DNA from 3 places in the Psychrobacillus sp. AK 1817 genome. Region 2 is predicted to be linked to each of the others. Evidence: a T-box and tRNA genes for the amino acid it is inferred to sense, from the RefSeq annotation. Region 2 holds a T-box; the other regions hold tRNA genes.
The links. The T-box of region 2 lies ahead of alaS (alanine--tRNA ligase). A T-box ahead of a tRNA ligase gene usually reads a tRNA of that ligase, here a tRNA-Ala.
Positions count from the first base shown of each region.

Region 1 (4,983 bases), 1.8 Mb from region 2:
CCACAGCTTCGGTGATTTGTTTAGCCCCGATACATTTTCGGCGCAGCGTCACTCGACCAGTGAGCTATTACGCACTCTTTAAATGATGGCTGCTTCTAAGCCAACATCCTGGTTGTCTAAGCAACGCCACATCCTTTTCCACTTAACAAATACTTTGGGACCTTAGCTGGTGGTCTGGGCTGTTTCCCTCTTGACTACGGATCTTATCACTCGCAGTCTGACTCCCAAACATAAATCATTGGCATTCGGAGTTTGTCTGAATTCGGTAACCCGGGATGGGCCCCTAGTCCAAACAGTGCTCTACCTCCAAGATTCTAACGTTTGAGGCTAGCCCTAAAGCTATTTCGGAGAGAACCAGCTATCTCCAGGTTCGATTGGAATTTCTCCGCTACCCACACCTCATCCCCGCACTTTTCAACGTGCGTGGGTTCGGACCTCCAGTAAGTGTTACCTTACCTTCATCCTGGACATGGGTAGATCACCTGGTTTCGGGTCTACGACCACATACTCATTCGCCCTATTCAGACTCGCTTTCGCTGCGGCTCCGTCTTCTCAACTTAACCTCGCATGTAATCGTAACTCGCCGGTTCATTCTACAAAAGGCACGCCATCACCCGTTAACGGGCTTTGACTATTTGTAGGCACACGGTTTCAGGGTCTATTTCACTCCCCTTCCGGGGTGCTTTTCACCTTTCCCTCACGGTACTGGTTCACTATCGGTCACTAGGTAGTATTTAGCCTTGGGAGATGGTCCTCCCGGATTCCGACGGAATTTCACGTGTTCCGCCGTACTCAGGATACACTCTGGAGGGAATGAATTTTGGACTACGGGGCTTTTACCCTATCCTGCGGACCTTTCCAGGTCGCTTCATCTAACTCATTCTTTTGTAACTCCGTATAGAGTGTCCTACAACCCCAAGAGGCAAGCCTCTTGGTTTGGGCTCTTCCCGTTTCGCTCGCCGCTACTCAGGGAATCGAATTTTCTTTCTCTTCCTCCAGGTACTTAGATGTTTCAGTTCCCTGGGTGTGTCTCAGATGCGCTATGTATTCACGCAAATGTACTGCCCCATTACGGGCAGTGGGTTTCCCCATTCGGAAATCTCCGGATCGAAGCTCACTTACAGCTCCCCGAAGCATATCGGTGTTAGTGCCGTCCTTCGTCGACTCCTAGTGCCAAGGCATCCACCGTGCGCCCTTATTAACTTAACCTAAAAGTTAAAAGTACTACACTTGCGATCACGTAAGTGATCACAATTTGAATATCTTGCGTTTGTTTCTTTTTTTGATGTCGTTTTATCCAGTTTTCAAAGAACAAAATTATTTCGTTGGTGGAGCCTAGCGGGATCGAACCGCTGACCTCCTGCGTGCAAGGCAGGCGCTCTCCCAGCTGAGCTAAGGCCCCGAAATAAAAAAAGGTATGGTGGGCCTAAATGGACTCGAACCATCGACCTCACGCTTATCAGGCGTGCGCTCTAACCAGCTGAGCTATAGGCCCTCTTTGAATTTCCATATCTATTATATGTTAATATACATGAACATTCAAAACTGAACTGCAAAACGTTAAGATACAGATAAAGATCTGTATTCCGAATATATCCTTAGAAAGGAGGTGATCCAGCCGCACCTTCCGATACGGCTACCTTGTTACGACTTCACCCCAATCATCTGTCCCACCTTCGGCGGCTGGCTCCCAAAAGGGTTACCCCACCGACTTCGGGTGTTACAAACTCTCGTGGTGTGACGGGCGGTGTGTACAAGGCCCGGGAACGTATTCACCGTGGCATGCTGATCCACGATTACTAGCGATTCCGGCTTCATGTAGGCGAGTTGCAGCCTACAATCCGAACTGAGAACGGTTTTATGGGATTAGCTCACCCTCGCGGGGTTGCGACCCTCTGTACCGTCCATTGTAGCACGTGTGTAGCCCAGGTCATAAGGGGCATGATGATTTGACGTCATCCCCACCTTCCTCCGGTTTATCACCGGCAGTCACCTTAGAGTGCCCAACTGAATGCTGGCAACTAAGATCAAGGGTTGCGCTCGTTGCGGGACTTAACCCAACATCTCACGACACGAGCTGACGACAACCATGCACCACCTGTCACCGCTGTCCCCGAAGGGAAAAGCCTATCTCTAGGCCGGTCAGCGGGATGTCAAGACCTGGTAAGGTTCTTCGCGTTGCTTCGAATTAAACCACATGCTCCACCGCTTGTGCGGGCCCCCGTCAATTCCTTTGAGTTTCAGTCTTGCGACCGTACTCCCCAGGCGGAGTGCTTAATGCGTTAGCTGCAGCACTAAGGGGCGGAAACCCCCTAACACTTAGCACTCATCGTTTACGGCGTGGACTACCAGGGTATCTAATCCTGTTTGCTCCCCACGCTTTCGCGCCTCAGCGTCAGTTACAGACCAGAAAGCCGCCTTCGCCACTGGTGTTCCTCCAAATCTCTACGCATTTCACCGCTACACTTGGAATTCCGCTTTCCTCTTCTGTACTCAAGTCCCCCAGTTTCCAATGACCCTCCACGGTTGAGCCGTGGGCTTTCACATCAGACTTAAAGGACCGCCTGCGCGCGCTTTACGCCCAATAATTCCGGACAACGCTTGCCACCTACGTATTACCGCGGCTGCTGGCACGTAGTTAGCCGTGGCTTTCTAATGAGGTACCGTCAAGGTACGAGCAGTTACTCTCGTACTTGTTCTTCCCTCACAACAGAGTTTTACGATCCGAAAACCTTCTTCACTCACGCGGCGTTGCTCCATCAGACTTTCGTCCATTGTGGAAGATTCCCTACTGCTGCCTCCCGTAGGAGTCTGGGCCGTGTCTCAGTCCCAGTGTGGCCGATCACCCTCTCAGGTCGGCTACGCATCGTCGCCTTGGTGAGCCGTTACCTCACCAACTAGCTAATGCGCCGCGGGCCCATCCTGTAGTGACAGCCGAGACCGTCTTTTAACATCTCCTCATGTGAGGAAATGGATTATTCGGTATTAGCCCCGGTTTCCCGGAGTTATCCCAATCTACAGGGCAGGTTGCCCACGTGTTACTCACCCGTCCGCCGCTAAATCAGAAGAAGCAAGCTTCTTCATCATTCGCTCGACTTGCATGTATTAGGCACGCCGCCAGCGTTCGTCCTGAGCCAGGATCAAACTCTCCATAATAGAGAACTTAAAAAGCTCATTTTGTTTTGCTGGCATCATCATTAAATGATGTCAAAAATTGTTTTGCGTCAATACAACCGAAGTTGTTTGATGCTATATGTCTTAACGTTTTGCATGTTCAGTTTTCAATGTTCATGGTGGAGCCTAGCGGGATCGAACCGCTGACCTCCTGCGTGCAAGGCAGGCGCTCTCCCAGCTGAGCTAAGGCCCCAATATTATAAATAACTGGTCGGGAAGACAGGATTCGAACCTGCGACCCCTTGGTCCCAAACCAAGTGCTCTACCAAGCTGAGCTACTTCCCGTATATATGGCGCGCCCGGCAGGAGTCGAACCCACAACCTTCTGATCCGTAGTCAGACGCTCTATCCAATTGAGCTACGGGCGCTAATGTTTCATAAAAGTGGTGCCGAGGACCGGAATCGAACCGGTACGGTAGTCACCTACCGCAGGATTTTAAGTCCTGTGCGTCTGCCAGTTCCGCCACCCCGGCACTTTGATGAATCTTTGGAGCGGAAGACGAGGTTCGAACTCGCGACCCCCACCTTGGCAAGGTGGTGTTCTACCACTGAACTACTTCCGCTCGGTTATTAAGTTAAATGGTGCGGGTGAAGGGAGTCGAACCCCCACGCCTTGCGGCGCTAGATCCTAAGTCTAGTGCGTCTGCCAGTTCCGCCACACCCGCATATTTATTTCACAAAAAGTGAATGAGCCATGTAGGATTCGAACCTACGACCCTCTGATTAAAAGTCAGATGCTCTACCAACTGAGCTAATGGCTCGAAAAATGGTGCCGGAGAAAGGACTTGAACCCTCAACCTACTGATTACAAGTCAGTTGCTCTACCAGTTGAGCTACTCCGGCAGGAGTAAAGTTATGGTGGAGGATGACGGGCTCGAACCGCCGACCCTCTGCTTGTAAGGCAGATGCTCTCCCAGCTGAGCTAATCCTCCTGGGTAATATTAATTTCTTATTACAAGCCCAGCGACGTCCTACTCTTGCAGGGGGAGACCCCCAACTACCATCGGCGCTGAAGAGCTTAACTTCCGTGTTCGGTATGGGAACGGGTGTGACCTCTTCGCCATCATCACTAGACTTGAATAATTTAATTGAAAGACAAGTTCTATTATAACAAGTTTGTAGAGTTTTACAAGCCTTATTATCAAAAAAATATTATTCTTTCAAAACTGAATAAACTGACATCATTAGAAACAAACAATTTGGTTAAGTCCTCGATCGATTAGTATTCGTCAGCTGCACGTGTCGCCACGCTTCCACCCCGAACCTATCTACCTCATCGTCTTTGAGGGATCTTACTTACTTGCGTAATGGGAAATCTCATCTTGAGGGGGGCTTCGTGCTTAGATGCTTTCAGCACTTATCCCGTCCACACATAGCTACCCAGCGATGCCCTTGGCAGAACAACTGGTACACCAGCGGTGTGTCCATCCCGGTCCTCTCGTACTAAGGACAGCTCCTCTCAAATTTCCTACGCCCACGACGGATAGGGACCGAACTGTCTCACGACGTTCTGAACCCAGCTCGCGTACCGCTTTAATGGGCGAACAGCCCAACCCTTGGGACCGACTACAGCCCCAGGATGCGATGAGCCGACATCGAGGTGCCAAACCTCCCCGTCGATGTGGACTCTTGGGGGAGATAAGCCTGTTATCCCCGGGTAGCTTTTATCCGTTGAGCGATGGCCCTTCCATGCGGAACCACCGGATCACTAAGCCCGTCTTTCGACCCTGCTCGACTTGTAGGTCTCGCAGTCAAGCTCCCTTCTGCCTTTACACTCTTCGAATGATTTCCAACCATTCTGAGGGAACC
Region 1 is NZ_CP031739.1:2,378,579-2,383,561, forward strand. Features, by position in the region: rRNA gene D0S48_RS11760 (23S ribosomal RNA) at 1-1,209, opposite strand, end outside; tRNA gene D0S48_RS11765 (tRNA-Ala) at 1,327-1,402, opposite strand; tRNA gene D0S48_RS11770 (tRNA-Ile) at 1,419-1,495, opposite strand; rRNA gene D0S48_RS11775 (16S ribosomal RNA) at 1,603-3,156, opposite strand; tRNA gene D0S48_RS11780 (tRNA-Ala) at 3,292-3,367, opposite strand; tRNA gene D0S48_RS11785 (tRNA-Pro) at 3,383-3,459, opposite strand; tRNA gene D0S48_RS11790 (tRNA-Arg) at 3,466-3,542, opposite strand; tRNA gene D0S48_RS11795 (tRNA-Leu) at 3,559-3,647, opposite strand; tRNA gene D0S48_RS11800 (tRNA-Gly) at 3,663-3,737, opposite strand; tRNA gene D0S48_RS11805 (tRNA-Leu) at 3,755-3,839, opposite strand; tRNA gene D0S48_RS11810 (tRNA-Lys) at 3,863-3,935, opposite strand; tRNA gene D0S48_RS11815 (tRNA-Thr) at 3,942-4,017, opposite strand; tRNA gene D0S48_RS11820 (tRNA-Val) at 4,031-4,106, opposite strand; rRNA gene rrf (5S ribosomal RNA) at 4,133-4,248, opposite strand; rRNA gene D0S48_RS11830 (23S ribosomal RNA) at 4,374-4,983, opposite strand, start outside.
Region 1: it encodes a tRNA-Ala, which carries the amino acid that the T-box ahead of alaS (alanine--tRNA ligase) is inferred to sense. The anticodon was not compared.

Region 2 (4,983 bases):
GATGTGGAGGGTGTTGGTTTTGTTCGTGCTGATGAGCTAGGCTATAAGCTTGGGATAAAAGGAAATCATCCGGACCGCATAAAAGCTGCTATCTACCATTTACTTCAATCATCTTCACTGAGTGAGGGACATGTTTTTCAATATGCTGAGCAACTTCTTGAAGACGTTAAAAGAATGCTTGAAAATGCCCAAAGAGAAGAAATCTCTTATGATGCTATAACCAAATGCTGTATTGAACTCGCAGAGGAAAGCCGTATTGTTGGGGAAGTTAACCGATTTTATATTCCTTCTCTATATTTTTCAGAGGTGGGTATCAGTTCGAAAGTGGAAACCTTGCTAACAGAAAAGGACCTTCATCATTTTCCGTTGTCGGAGATTAAAAAGCATTTAGGGGCATTAGAGGAGCGCTTAGGTGTTCAATATGCAAAAACACAAATTAAGGCGATTGAAACAGCTCTGAACTCTACTATAACTCTTTTAACGGGAGGGCCTGGAACCGGGAAAACGACTGTTGTCAGAGGAATCGTAGAGCTCTATGCAGAGCTACATGGACTTTCCTTAGATCCAAAAGAATGGGCGAAAGAACAAAAGCCGTTTCCTATTGTCCTGGCAGCTCCTACAGGGAGAGCTGCAAAGCGTTTAAGTGAATCGACCGAGCTACCAGCTATGACGATTCATAGACTACTCGGTTTTAATGGGCAAGAAGATAATGATACAGAAGGCAAAGAGATTGAAGGTAGATTAGTAATTATCGATGAGACTTCCATGCTAGACACGTGGCTAGGGCATCAGCTCTTAAAGGCAATCCCCAAAGACGCTCAAGTCATATTTGTAGGTGACCAAGATCAGTTGCCACCTGTTGGTCCGGGTCAGGTATTAAAGGATCTACTGGCTTGTAAAAGGATACCTACAGTGGAGCTTGTCGATATTTATCGTCAATCTGAAGGGTCCTCAATTATTGAGCTAGCACACGAGATGAAAAAAGGAAGTGTGCCTGCAACTCTAACTGCGAAAACTAAGGATCGCTCATTCATCAAGGCTTCTCCGGAACAAATTCCTAAAGTAGTAGAACAAGTCTTGAAAGCAGCATTATCGAAGGGACAATCCATCCGAGAAATTCAGGTTCTAGCTCCTATGTATCGTGGACCGGCTGGGATTGACACGCTAAATAAGATGATTCAAGAAATGGTCAATCCAAATCCAGACGGTACAAGAAAAGAGATGACCTTCGGAGAAACTATTTATCGGATAGGAGATAAAGTACTTCAGCTGGTCAACCAACCAGAAAGTAATGTCTTTAATGGTGATATGGGTGAGGTAGTGGCTCTTTTTAAAGCAAACGAAACAGTGGAAAAGAAAGAGATGCTAGTCGTATCATTTGATGGCAATGAAGTAACATATGAAAAAAATGATTTGAATCAAATTACTCTTGCCTATTGTTGCTCTGTCCATAAGTCACAAGGCAGTGAATTCCAAACGGTTATTATGCCGGTTACTAGAAGCTATATGAAAATGCTTAGACGCAATTTGTTGTATACAGGTATAACAAGAGCAAAAAACTTTTTAATTCTTTGTGGCGATCCGGAAGTTTTTACTTTTGGAGTGAAACGAACGGATGATTTACAGCGTTTAACAACGTTAAAGGAACGTCTTGCGGACGAAGAAACAGTAGAAGATGCAAAATCAATAGCTGAAGAAATAGAAGCAAAAGAAGTTACAAGTCAATCTACGCATGATGATTTAGTCACTACTTATTTATCCTCAGACAATTATCATTCGATTGACCCAATGATTGGCATGAAGGGTATAAATCCCTATCAGTTCTTAGATTCGGATTGACAGAGGACAAATAGTTACTTATAATCAGAATTGTATATATGAAAATGTAGACGGAGAAAGTACTATTGTTAGCTGATTAGAGAAGGGTTCCATGGCTGAAAGAATCCCCAGATTATAACAATTAGGAAAGCTACTTCTGAGTGCAGCTAATACCTGCCGTTTAACCGCGTTAAGGTTTCTTGAGAGACATGGCAGAAATACACTGCTATGTAACTAGGGTGGTACCGCGAAATAATAGCTTTCGTCCCTTTTAGGGATGAGGGCTTTTTTTATTTTATTTTTTTAGGAGGAATGAAAGATGAAACAGTTAACAGGTGCACAAATTAGACAAATGTATTTAGATTTCTTTATCGAAAAAGGCCATACACAAGAGCCTTCAGCGCCACTTGTACCCATTAATGATCCATCATTATTATGGATAAATAGTGGTGTTGCAACTCTAAAAAAATATTTTGATGGACGAGTGATTCCTGATAATCCCCGTATCACCAATGCACAAAAATCAATCCGTACGAATGACATTGAAAATGTGGGAAAGACGGCAAGACACCATACCTTCTTTGAAATGTTAGGGAATTTCTCAATTGGAGAATATTTCAAAAAGGAAGCTATCCAATGGGCGTGGGAATTTCTAACTGATGAAAAATGGATGGCTTTTGAACCCGAAAAACTATCAATTACGATCCATCCTGAGGATGAAGAAGCATATGTTATTTGGAGAGATGAGATCGGCATTCCAGAAGAAAGACTTATTCGATTAGAAGGGAATTTCTGGGACATTGGAGAAGGTCCAAGTGGTCCAAACTCCGAAATATTCTATGACCGAGGTGAGTCCTATGGCAATGATATAAATGATCCTGAGCTATATCCAGGAGGAGAAAATGAACGTTATTTAGAAATTTGGAATTTAGTTTTCTCTGAGTTTAACCATAACCCTGATCATACGTACACTCCACTTCCAAAGCAAAACATTGATACAGGCATGGGCTTGGAGCGTATGGCTAGTGTGGTGCAAAATGTTCCAACCAACTTCGACACAGATTTATTTATACCTATCATTCGACAAACAGAACAAATTTCTGGAAAAGAATATAGACTAAATAGTGTAGACGACGTTGCATTCAAAGTAATTGCAGATCACATTCGAACTGTTGCTTTTGCGATTGGAGATGGGGCTTTACCTTCAAATGAGGGAAGAGGTTATGTACTTAGAAGGCTACTACGCAGAGCAGTTCGTTTTGCAAAACAGCTAGGAATCGACCAACCATTTTTATTTGAACTAGTGCCTGTTGTAGGAGAAATTATGCAAGATTTCTATCCAGAGGTTACAGAAAAGAAAGATTTTATTATGCGAGTTATTAAAACGGAGGAAGAAAGATTCCACGAAACGTTACATGATGGACTTAGCATTTTAGAAAAGGTTATCGCAGAACAACGAGCTAAGGGAGAATCATTTATTCCTGGTACTACAACCTTCACGTTGTATGATACTTATGGATTTCCTATTGAATTGACCGAAGAATACGCAGAGGAAGCTAATATGACGGTTGACCATGAAGGGTTTAGAGCGGAAATGGAAGCACAGCGTTCTAGAGCACGTGCTGCTCGTCAAAACGTAGATTCCATGCAAGTTCAGTCAGAGGTATTTAGTAACCTTCAAGATGCTAGCGAATTTATAGGCTATGATACTCTTAGTGTAACAACAAAAGTTTCTTCTATAGTTTTGGGGAAAGATCTTGTAAAATCTGCACATGAAGGCGAAGAGGTAAAAGTTATATTAACGCAAACGCCTTTCTATGCTGAAAGTGGTGGGCAGATCGCAGATCATGGTGTAATCGAAAATGATAACTTCCGAGGCTTTGTAAAAGATGTCCAAAAGGCTCCAAACGGACAGAATCTTCATACTATAGTAATTGAATCAGGAGAAATGATTGTTGAAGCAGAGGTTGTGGCAACAGTGGACCAAAAGCTAAGAGGCCTGACGATTAAAAATCACTCTGCTACACATATTTTGCATCAAGCACTAAAAGATGTGTTAGGAAGCCATGTAAACCAAGCGGGCTCATACGTTGGACCCGACCGACTTAGATTTGACTTTTCTCACTTTGGACAAGTTACAAAGGAAGAACTTGAAACAATTGAGCGTATAGTTAACGAGAAGGTGTGGGATAATATTCCGGTAGTAACTGGCTACCATAATATCGATGAAGCTAAAAGTATGGGCGCAATGGCTCTTTTTGGTGAAAAATACGGGGATATAGTTAGAGTCGTTCAGATGGGAACTTATTCTTTAGAGCTTTGCGGTGGTGTACATGTTAAAAATACATCAGAAATTGGCTACTTCAAAATTCTCTCTGAAAGCGGTATTGGAGCAGGAACGCGACGAATTGAAGCTGTTACTGGAAAAGGCGCATTTGAGGTTGTCAAGGAAGAGGAACAACTTCTTTCGGAAGCAGCATCATTATTGAAAGCTCAGCCAAAGGATATAGTTATGAAGGTTTCCCAACTACTATTAGATTTAAAAAATATACAACGAGAAAATGAATCCTTATCTGCAAAAATTGCAAATAGTGAAGCAGCATCTGTGTTGTCATCAGCACAAACAATTAACAATGTTACCGTGTTATCTGTTAAAGTAGAAGCAAAAGATAACAATCAACTGCGACAAATGATGGATGATCTAAAACAAAAAATGGATAAAGCTGTAATAGTTCTAGGAGCAGTGGATGGGGAAAAAGTGATGATTTCTGCAGGTGTGACAAAAGATTTAGTGGGCGGGAACTACCACGCTGGAAATATCGTCAAACTAGTAGCAGAACAATGTGGCGGTAAAGGTGGGGGGCGTCCAGACTTCGCAATGGCTGGGGCTAAAGACGCAAGCCAACTTGAAACCGCACTTAACTCAGTTTACGAATATATCAAATCAGTTTAAACTTATCCGAAAATAGGGTATACTTAACAAATAACTAAGCAAACTTCATTACCAAATTGAAAGCGAGGTGCTGATCATGAGCTCATTTGATAAAACAATGAAATTTAATTTCCCAGAGGAATCGATGGAACAAGAAGTAAAACATGTGATGCTTCAGGTCCACTCTGCGTTAGAGGAAAAAGGGTATAACTCTATCAATCAAATTGTTGGCT
Region 2 is NZ_CP031739.1:108,714-113,696, forward strand. Features, by position in the region: gene D0S48_RS00510 (SF1B family DNA helicase RecD2) at 1-1,839, shown strand, start outside; T-box leader at 1,878-2,091, shown strand; gene alaS (alanine--tRNA ligase) at 2,138-4,771, shown strand; gene D0S48_RS00520 (IreB family regulatory phosphoprotein) at 4,848-4,983, shown strand, end outside.

Region 3 (4,983 bases), 1.5 Mb from region 2:
CTTAATTGTTTTCGAAGTGCTTCCCGACCTCTATGAATTCTTGTTTTCACTGTACCCAATGGGAGGTCTAAAATTTCACTAATTTCCTGTAAAGATAGTTCCTCCATATATTTAAGTACAATTGCGGATCGATACTTATCAGGAAGCCTGCTAATCTCATATTGAATTCTTTCTTGTAGCTCCAGCTTCATCAGTTCTTCCTCAGGAAGTTCCTCAGACGCTGCAATTTGGGAATACATATCTAGACCTTCCGTACCCTTTACTTCTGCATCTAAATAATAATCAGGCTTTTTTTTACGTATACGGTCGATACATAAGTTTGTTGCTATACGGTAAAGCCATGTTGAGAATTTTCTTTTTTGATCAAACGTGTGAATATTAATATAGGCTCGCACAAATGCTTCCTGTGCAATGTCCTCAGCCTCGTGACGATTGCCAAGCATTCGATAGCAAACTTGGAAAAGCCTATTTTGGTAAAGGTCGACAATCTCCGCGAATGCGTCTTTATCTCCTTTTAACACTTGTTTTATTCTCTTGTTAACTAACGCATCCATCGTGTGATTTTCCCCTCCGCTCTATGCGGCTGTCTCTACCTATACGTTTAAGGATTCAACAGGTTTCATTTTTTTATGTTATTTTTAATTTTATCAAACATTTCCAGCTTTGTGTTGATTTTAAAAAAAGAAAAAGCAGACCATTTGCCTGCTTTTCAAAAAAATACTTAAAACAATTATATTAAACTTTCTCCAAATAATGAGCCCATAAGTGCGACTGCCGCATCAGCTGTTCTATTTTTTTCATCCAGGATAGGGTTTACTTCCACAAACTCTGCTGAAGTAATTAAATGGGAAGAATACAGCATTTCCATAGCTAAGTGACTTTCACGATAGCTTATTCCACCTGGTACTGGTGTCCCTACTCCAGGAGTATAAAGTGGATCTAGTCCATCTAAATCTAATGATAAATGAACTCCGTCTACTTTACGTTCTAGGAAATAATCCATTGTTTGATTCATAACCTCTGTCATCCCGAGTTTATCTATTTCATGCATGGAGAAAACTTTAATACCTTTTTCTTTAATCAGTTCTCTTTCCCCTGGATCAACTGAACGTGCTCCGATGATTACAATGTTCTCCGGTTTAATCTTTGGCGCAAAGTCACGGATATTCACTAAATCATCATGACCTAGGCCAATACTTACTGCTAGCGGCATTCCGTGAATATTACCTGATGGAGATGTTTCAGCTGTGTTTAAGTCAGCATGAGCATCATACCAAATAACACCTAGATTTTCATATTGATCCGAGAGCCCTGCTAATGTACCAATTGCAATGCTATGGTCTCCTCCAAGGACAAGTGGAAATTCTCCTTCTGTCACAACGGAATGGACTTTGTTAGCTAAAGCTGTATTTGCTTCTATCACTTGTTCTAAATTTCGAAGAGTTGTATTAGGTGACTTTTCTTCTCTAGTTTGACTGATTAAAATGTCTCCTTCATCTTTCACCGTATGCCCAAGAGCTTTTAAACGCTCAACGACACCAGCATATCGTATGGCACTAGGTCCCATGTCGACTCCTCTTCTATTTTGCCCAAGATCCATAGGAACACCGATAATTGATACATTTAATTTATTCATTATTTTATACCCCCTTCAGTTCATACATCCATTGTAAATCCTAAGGGTCAGTTGGCTCAACCGAGCAATTTTATGTATATTTATTCAATAAAAACTTTAGTTGTTTTTTAACCTCTGCCCACTCATAATCCACAATGGAGTATACCACTGTATTTCTAACTGTTCCATCAGACCTGATGCGTTCATTTCTTAACACACCTTCTCTGATACCCCCAATCCTTTCAATTGCTTGTTGAGATGGCAAATTTAGCTCATCAGTTTTAAACTGTACGCGGATCATACCAAGATCTTCAAAGCAATAATTGAGCAGCAAAAGTTTACATGTCGTGTTCACATGTGTACGTTGATATTGTTTTCCATAGAAAGTAGAACCGATTTCACAAGCATGATTAACTCGATCTATGTTATAAATGCGAGTAGTACCCATTATTTTTTTGGTAGTAGTGTGTTCTACTACATAAGCAATAGCATTTTTTTGGTCATTCATCTGCTCAATACCAGCTTGTAGCCATTGCCTTAACTGCTGCTCATCCTCTATCTTATTTAGCATATATTTAAATACGCTAGGCTCGTATAGCTCCCATAGCATAGATATATCCGATTCGGTTAATAACCTTAACGTAACGTCTTTATGAGTTAATTTTTCCACCGATTACACACCCTTTGTTCTTTTTTCTAATCATAACGCTTTTAGAGTATGATGAATATATTTTTTGAATCAAAAAAACTCTTCCCATATTAAATGGAAAGAGTTTTATAGATGGAGCCTAGCGGGATCGAACCGCTGACCTCCTGCGTGCAAGGCAGGCGCTCTCCCAGCTGAGCTAAGGCCCCACAATTTATGCTGAGTTGTAATGGCTGGGGTACCTGGATTCGAACCAGGGCATGACGGAATCAAAATCCGTTGCCTTACCGCTTGGCTATACCCCAATAACTGGTGGAGGGGGACGGATTCGAACCGCCGAACCCTAAGGAGCGGATTTACAGTCCGCCGCGTTTAGCCACTTCGCTACCCCTCCAGGCTAATCATAAAACATAAATGGTGGAGGATGACGGGCTCGAACCGCCGACCCTCTGCTTGTAAGGCAGATGCTCTCCCAGCTGAGCTAATCCTCCGTTGCTGTGTCCTAATTAAAAACCGGACAATAAATATTTTAGCATAAAGCCTTCTTCAAAACAAGCACTTTTTTATGTATGTTTTACCTGCTCTTAGTAATGAGAAAAGCTTCCAACCGGATTTGAACCGGTGACCTCTTCCTTACCATGGAAGCACTCTACCTACTGAGCTATGGAAGCATAAAAATGGCTCCGAAGGTAGGACTCGAACCTACGACCGATCGGTTAACAGCCGATTGCTCTACCACTGAGCTACTTCGGAACGTTCTTATCATTTAAAGTACAAATATAATTATAACAAGTATACTTTAAATTTCAAGCTTAATTTAGATATTTTCCCAATGAAATATTTAAAATGTAATATTATAGAATTTAAGGAGTTGAAGTAAAATATTTTGTTTAAATATGTACTCTTTTTCTATATTTGGAATTATTTCATTGGAATTGCTTCACCATATTATATTGGCCTTTAAATATTTAATTATACATGGAAAGTTAGTTTAATTGATCCTTTTGAAATGGATAGTGTGTTTCCTGATGGCTTTGGACTGGTCTTTTGCTATAAGATAACCGAGGATTTTTTTGAGAGGGAATTGTTATCCTTCCTACGAGTAGAGCGGCTCCCGAAGATACAATTTCGGGAGCTATCCTATTTCTTTATAAGTGGAGGACTTCTTATCTTTTTATTAACAAGGCTATGTTAAAGTGAAAGGTTGATTTAAAATTCACAAAAAGTGAGCTGGAAAGTGTATCTTCAAGCTCATGCATTTACTGTCCATTTTACTAAAGTGATTATAAGTTAAAATAGGAAATAATGACTTCACCAAATGGTTGAAATCAAGCGAATTATTACTCTTGGTATAAACATTATGATGTTCCAGACCACTTCCACCAATCTCACCTAAAACTTCTTTAAAAAACCCATCCTGCTTTTCTTTTTTTCTTTGCCATCCAACATCTCCGAATCCCTTAATTTACACCTTCGGTAACGAAACTGCCGCGTTAGTGTAACGTGAACACCTTCATAATTTTTTTCTATTTTAACAATAATATTCAGTATTGATTAAATTAATTTTAATATATGTTGGGCAACCTTCACCATACCATTTTTCGATAAATTAACTTTTTTCTTTATCAGAGCCATTAACAATAATAGAACATTTGCATATATAAGAAACACTTAACATTATTAACGAATAGCTTCTTTAGATTTAGATGCTTTTGGGCTGCGAAACCAGATGGACGGCAATTTCTTCGTCAGCCGTAGTCGATCAGTTCTCGCGTATGCTATACGCTCCGAGCCTCTCTTCCTTGCTTCCTTGAACTCTTTGCCCCTCTGCTTTCTCGCACACTTGCTCAGATAGAAATGGTTAGTGCCTTCGGCACTTCTAATTTCTTTATAGAACAAACAAAAAGCCGCCACCGATTACTCGGTAACGACTTCCTATAGTGCCCAGCGACGTCCTACTCTTGCAGGGGAACCCCCAACTACCATCGGCGCGGCTGCGAAACCAGATGGGCGGAAGATTTCTTCGTCAGCCGCAGTCGATCGGTTCTCGCGTATGCTATACGCTCCGAGCCTCTCTTCCTTGCTTCCTCGAACTCTTTACCCCTCTGCTTTCTCGCACACTTGCTTAGATAATGATGATTGCCTTCGGCCTTTTTCTCTTAATACAAAAAAGCCGCCACCGATTACTCGGTAACGACTTCCTATAGTGCCCAGCGACGTCCTACTCTTGCAGGGGGAGACCCCCAACTACCATCGGCGCTGAAGAGCTTAACTTCCGTGTTCGGTATGGGAACGGGTGTGACCTCTTCGCCATCATCACTAGACTTTTCGGCTTTCAATCCACTGCGCATTGCGTTGTCAACTTCGCTCGTTCAGTCAGTCACGTACGTAAGTACGCTCCTTCCTTCGCTCACTCGTTTCCTAGCACTGCTTGTGTTTTGAAATCCTCTTGAGTTGTTCACTCAAAACTGGATAAAAGACATCATTAGAAACAAACAATTTGGTTAAGTCCTCGATCGATTAGTATTCGTCAGCTGCACGTGTCGCCACGCTTCCACCCCGAACCTATCTACCTCATCGTCTTTGAGGGATCTTACTTACTTGCGTAATGGGAAATCTCATCTTGAGGGGGGCTTCGTGCTTAGATGCTTTCAGCACTTATCCCGTCCACACATAGCTACCCAGCGATGCCCTTGGCAGAACAACTGGTACACCAGCGGTG
Region 3 is NZ_CP031739.1:2,682,823-2,687,805, reverse strand. Features, by position in the region: gene sigW (RNA polymerase sigma factor SigW) at 1-554, opposite strand, end outside; gene rocF (arginase) at 731-1,636, opposite strand; gene D0S48_RS13420 (GNAT family N-acetyltransferase) at 1,707-2,285, opposite strand; tRNA gene D0S48_RS13415 (tRNA-Ala) at 2,398-2,470, opposite strand; tRNA gene D0S48_RS13410 (tRNA-Gln) at 2,492-2,566, opposite strand; tRNA gene D0S48_RS13405 (tRNA-Tyr) at 2,572-2,655, opposite strand; tRNA gene D0S48_RS13400 (tRNA-Val) at 2,677-2,752, opposite strand; tRNA gene D0S48_RS13395 (tRNA-Thr) at 2,860-2,932, opposite strand; tRNA gene D0S48_RS13390 (tRNA-Asn) at 2,940-3,014, opposite strand; rRNA gene rrf (5S ribosomal RNA) at 4,470-4,585, opposite strand; rRNA gene D0S48_RS13380 (23S ribosomal RNA) at 4,762-4,983, opposite strand, start outside.
Region 3: it encodes a tRNA-Ala, which carries the amino acid that the T-box ahead of alaS (alanine--tRNA ligase) is inferred to sense. The anticodon was not compared.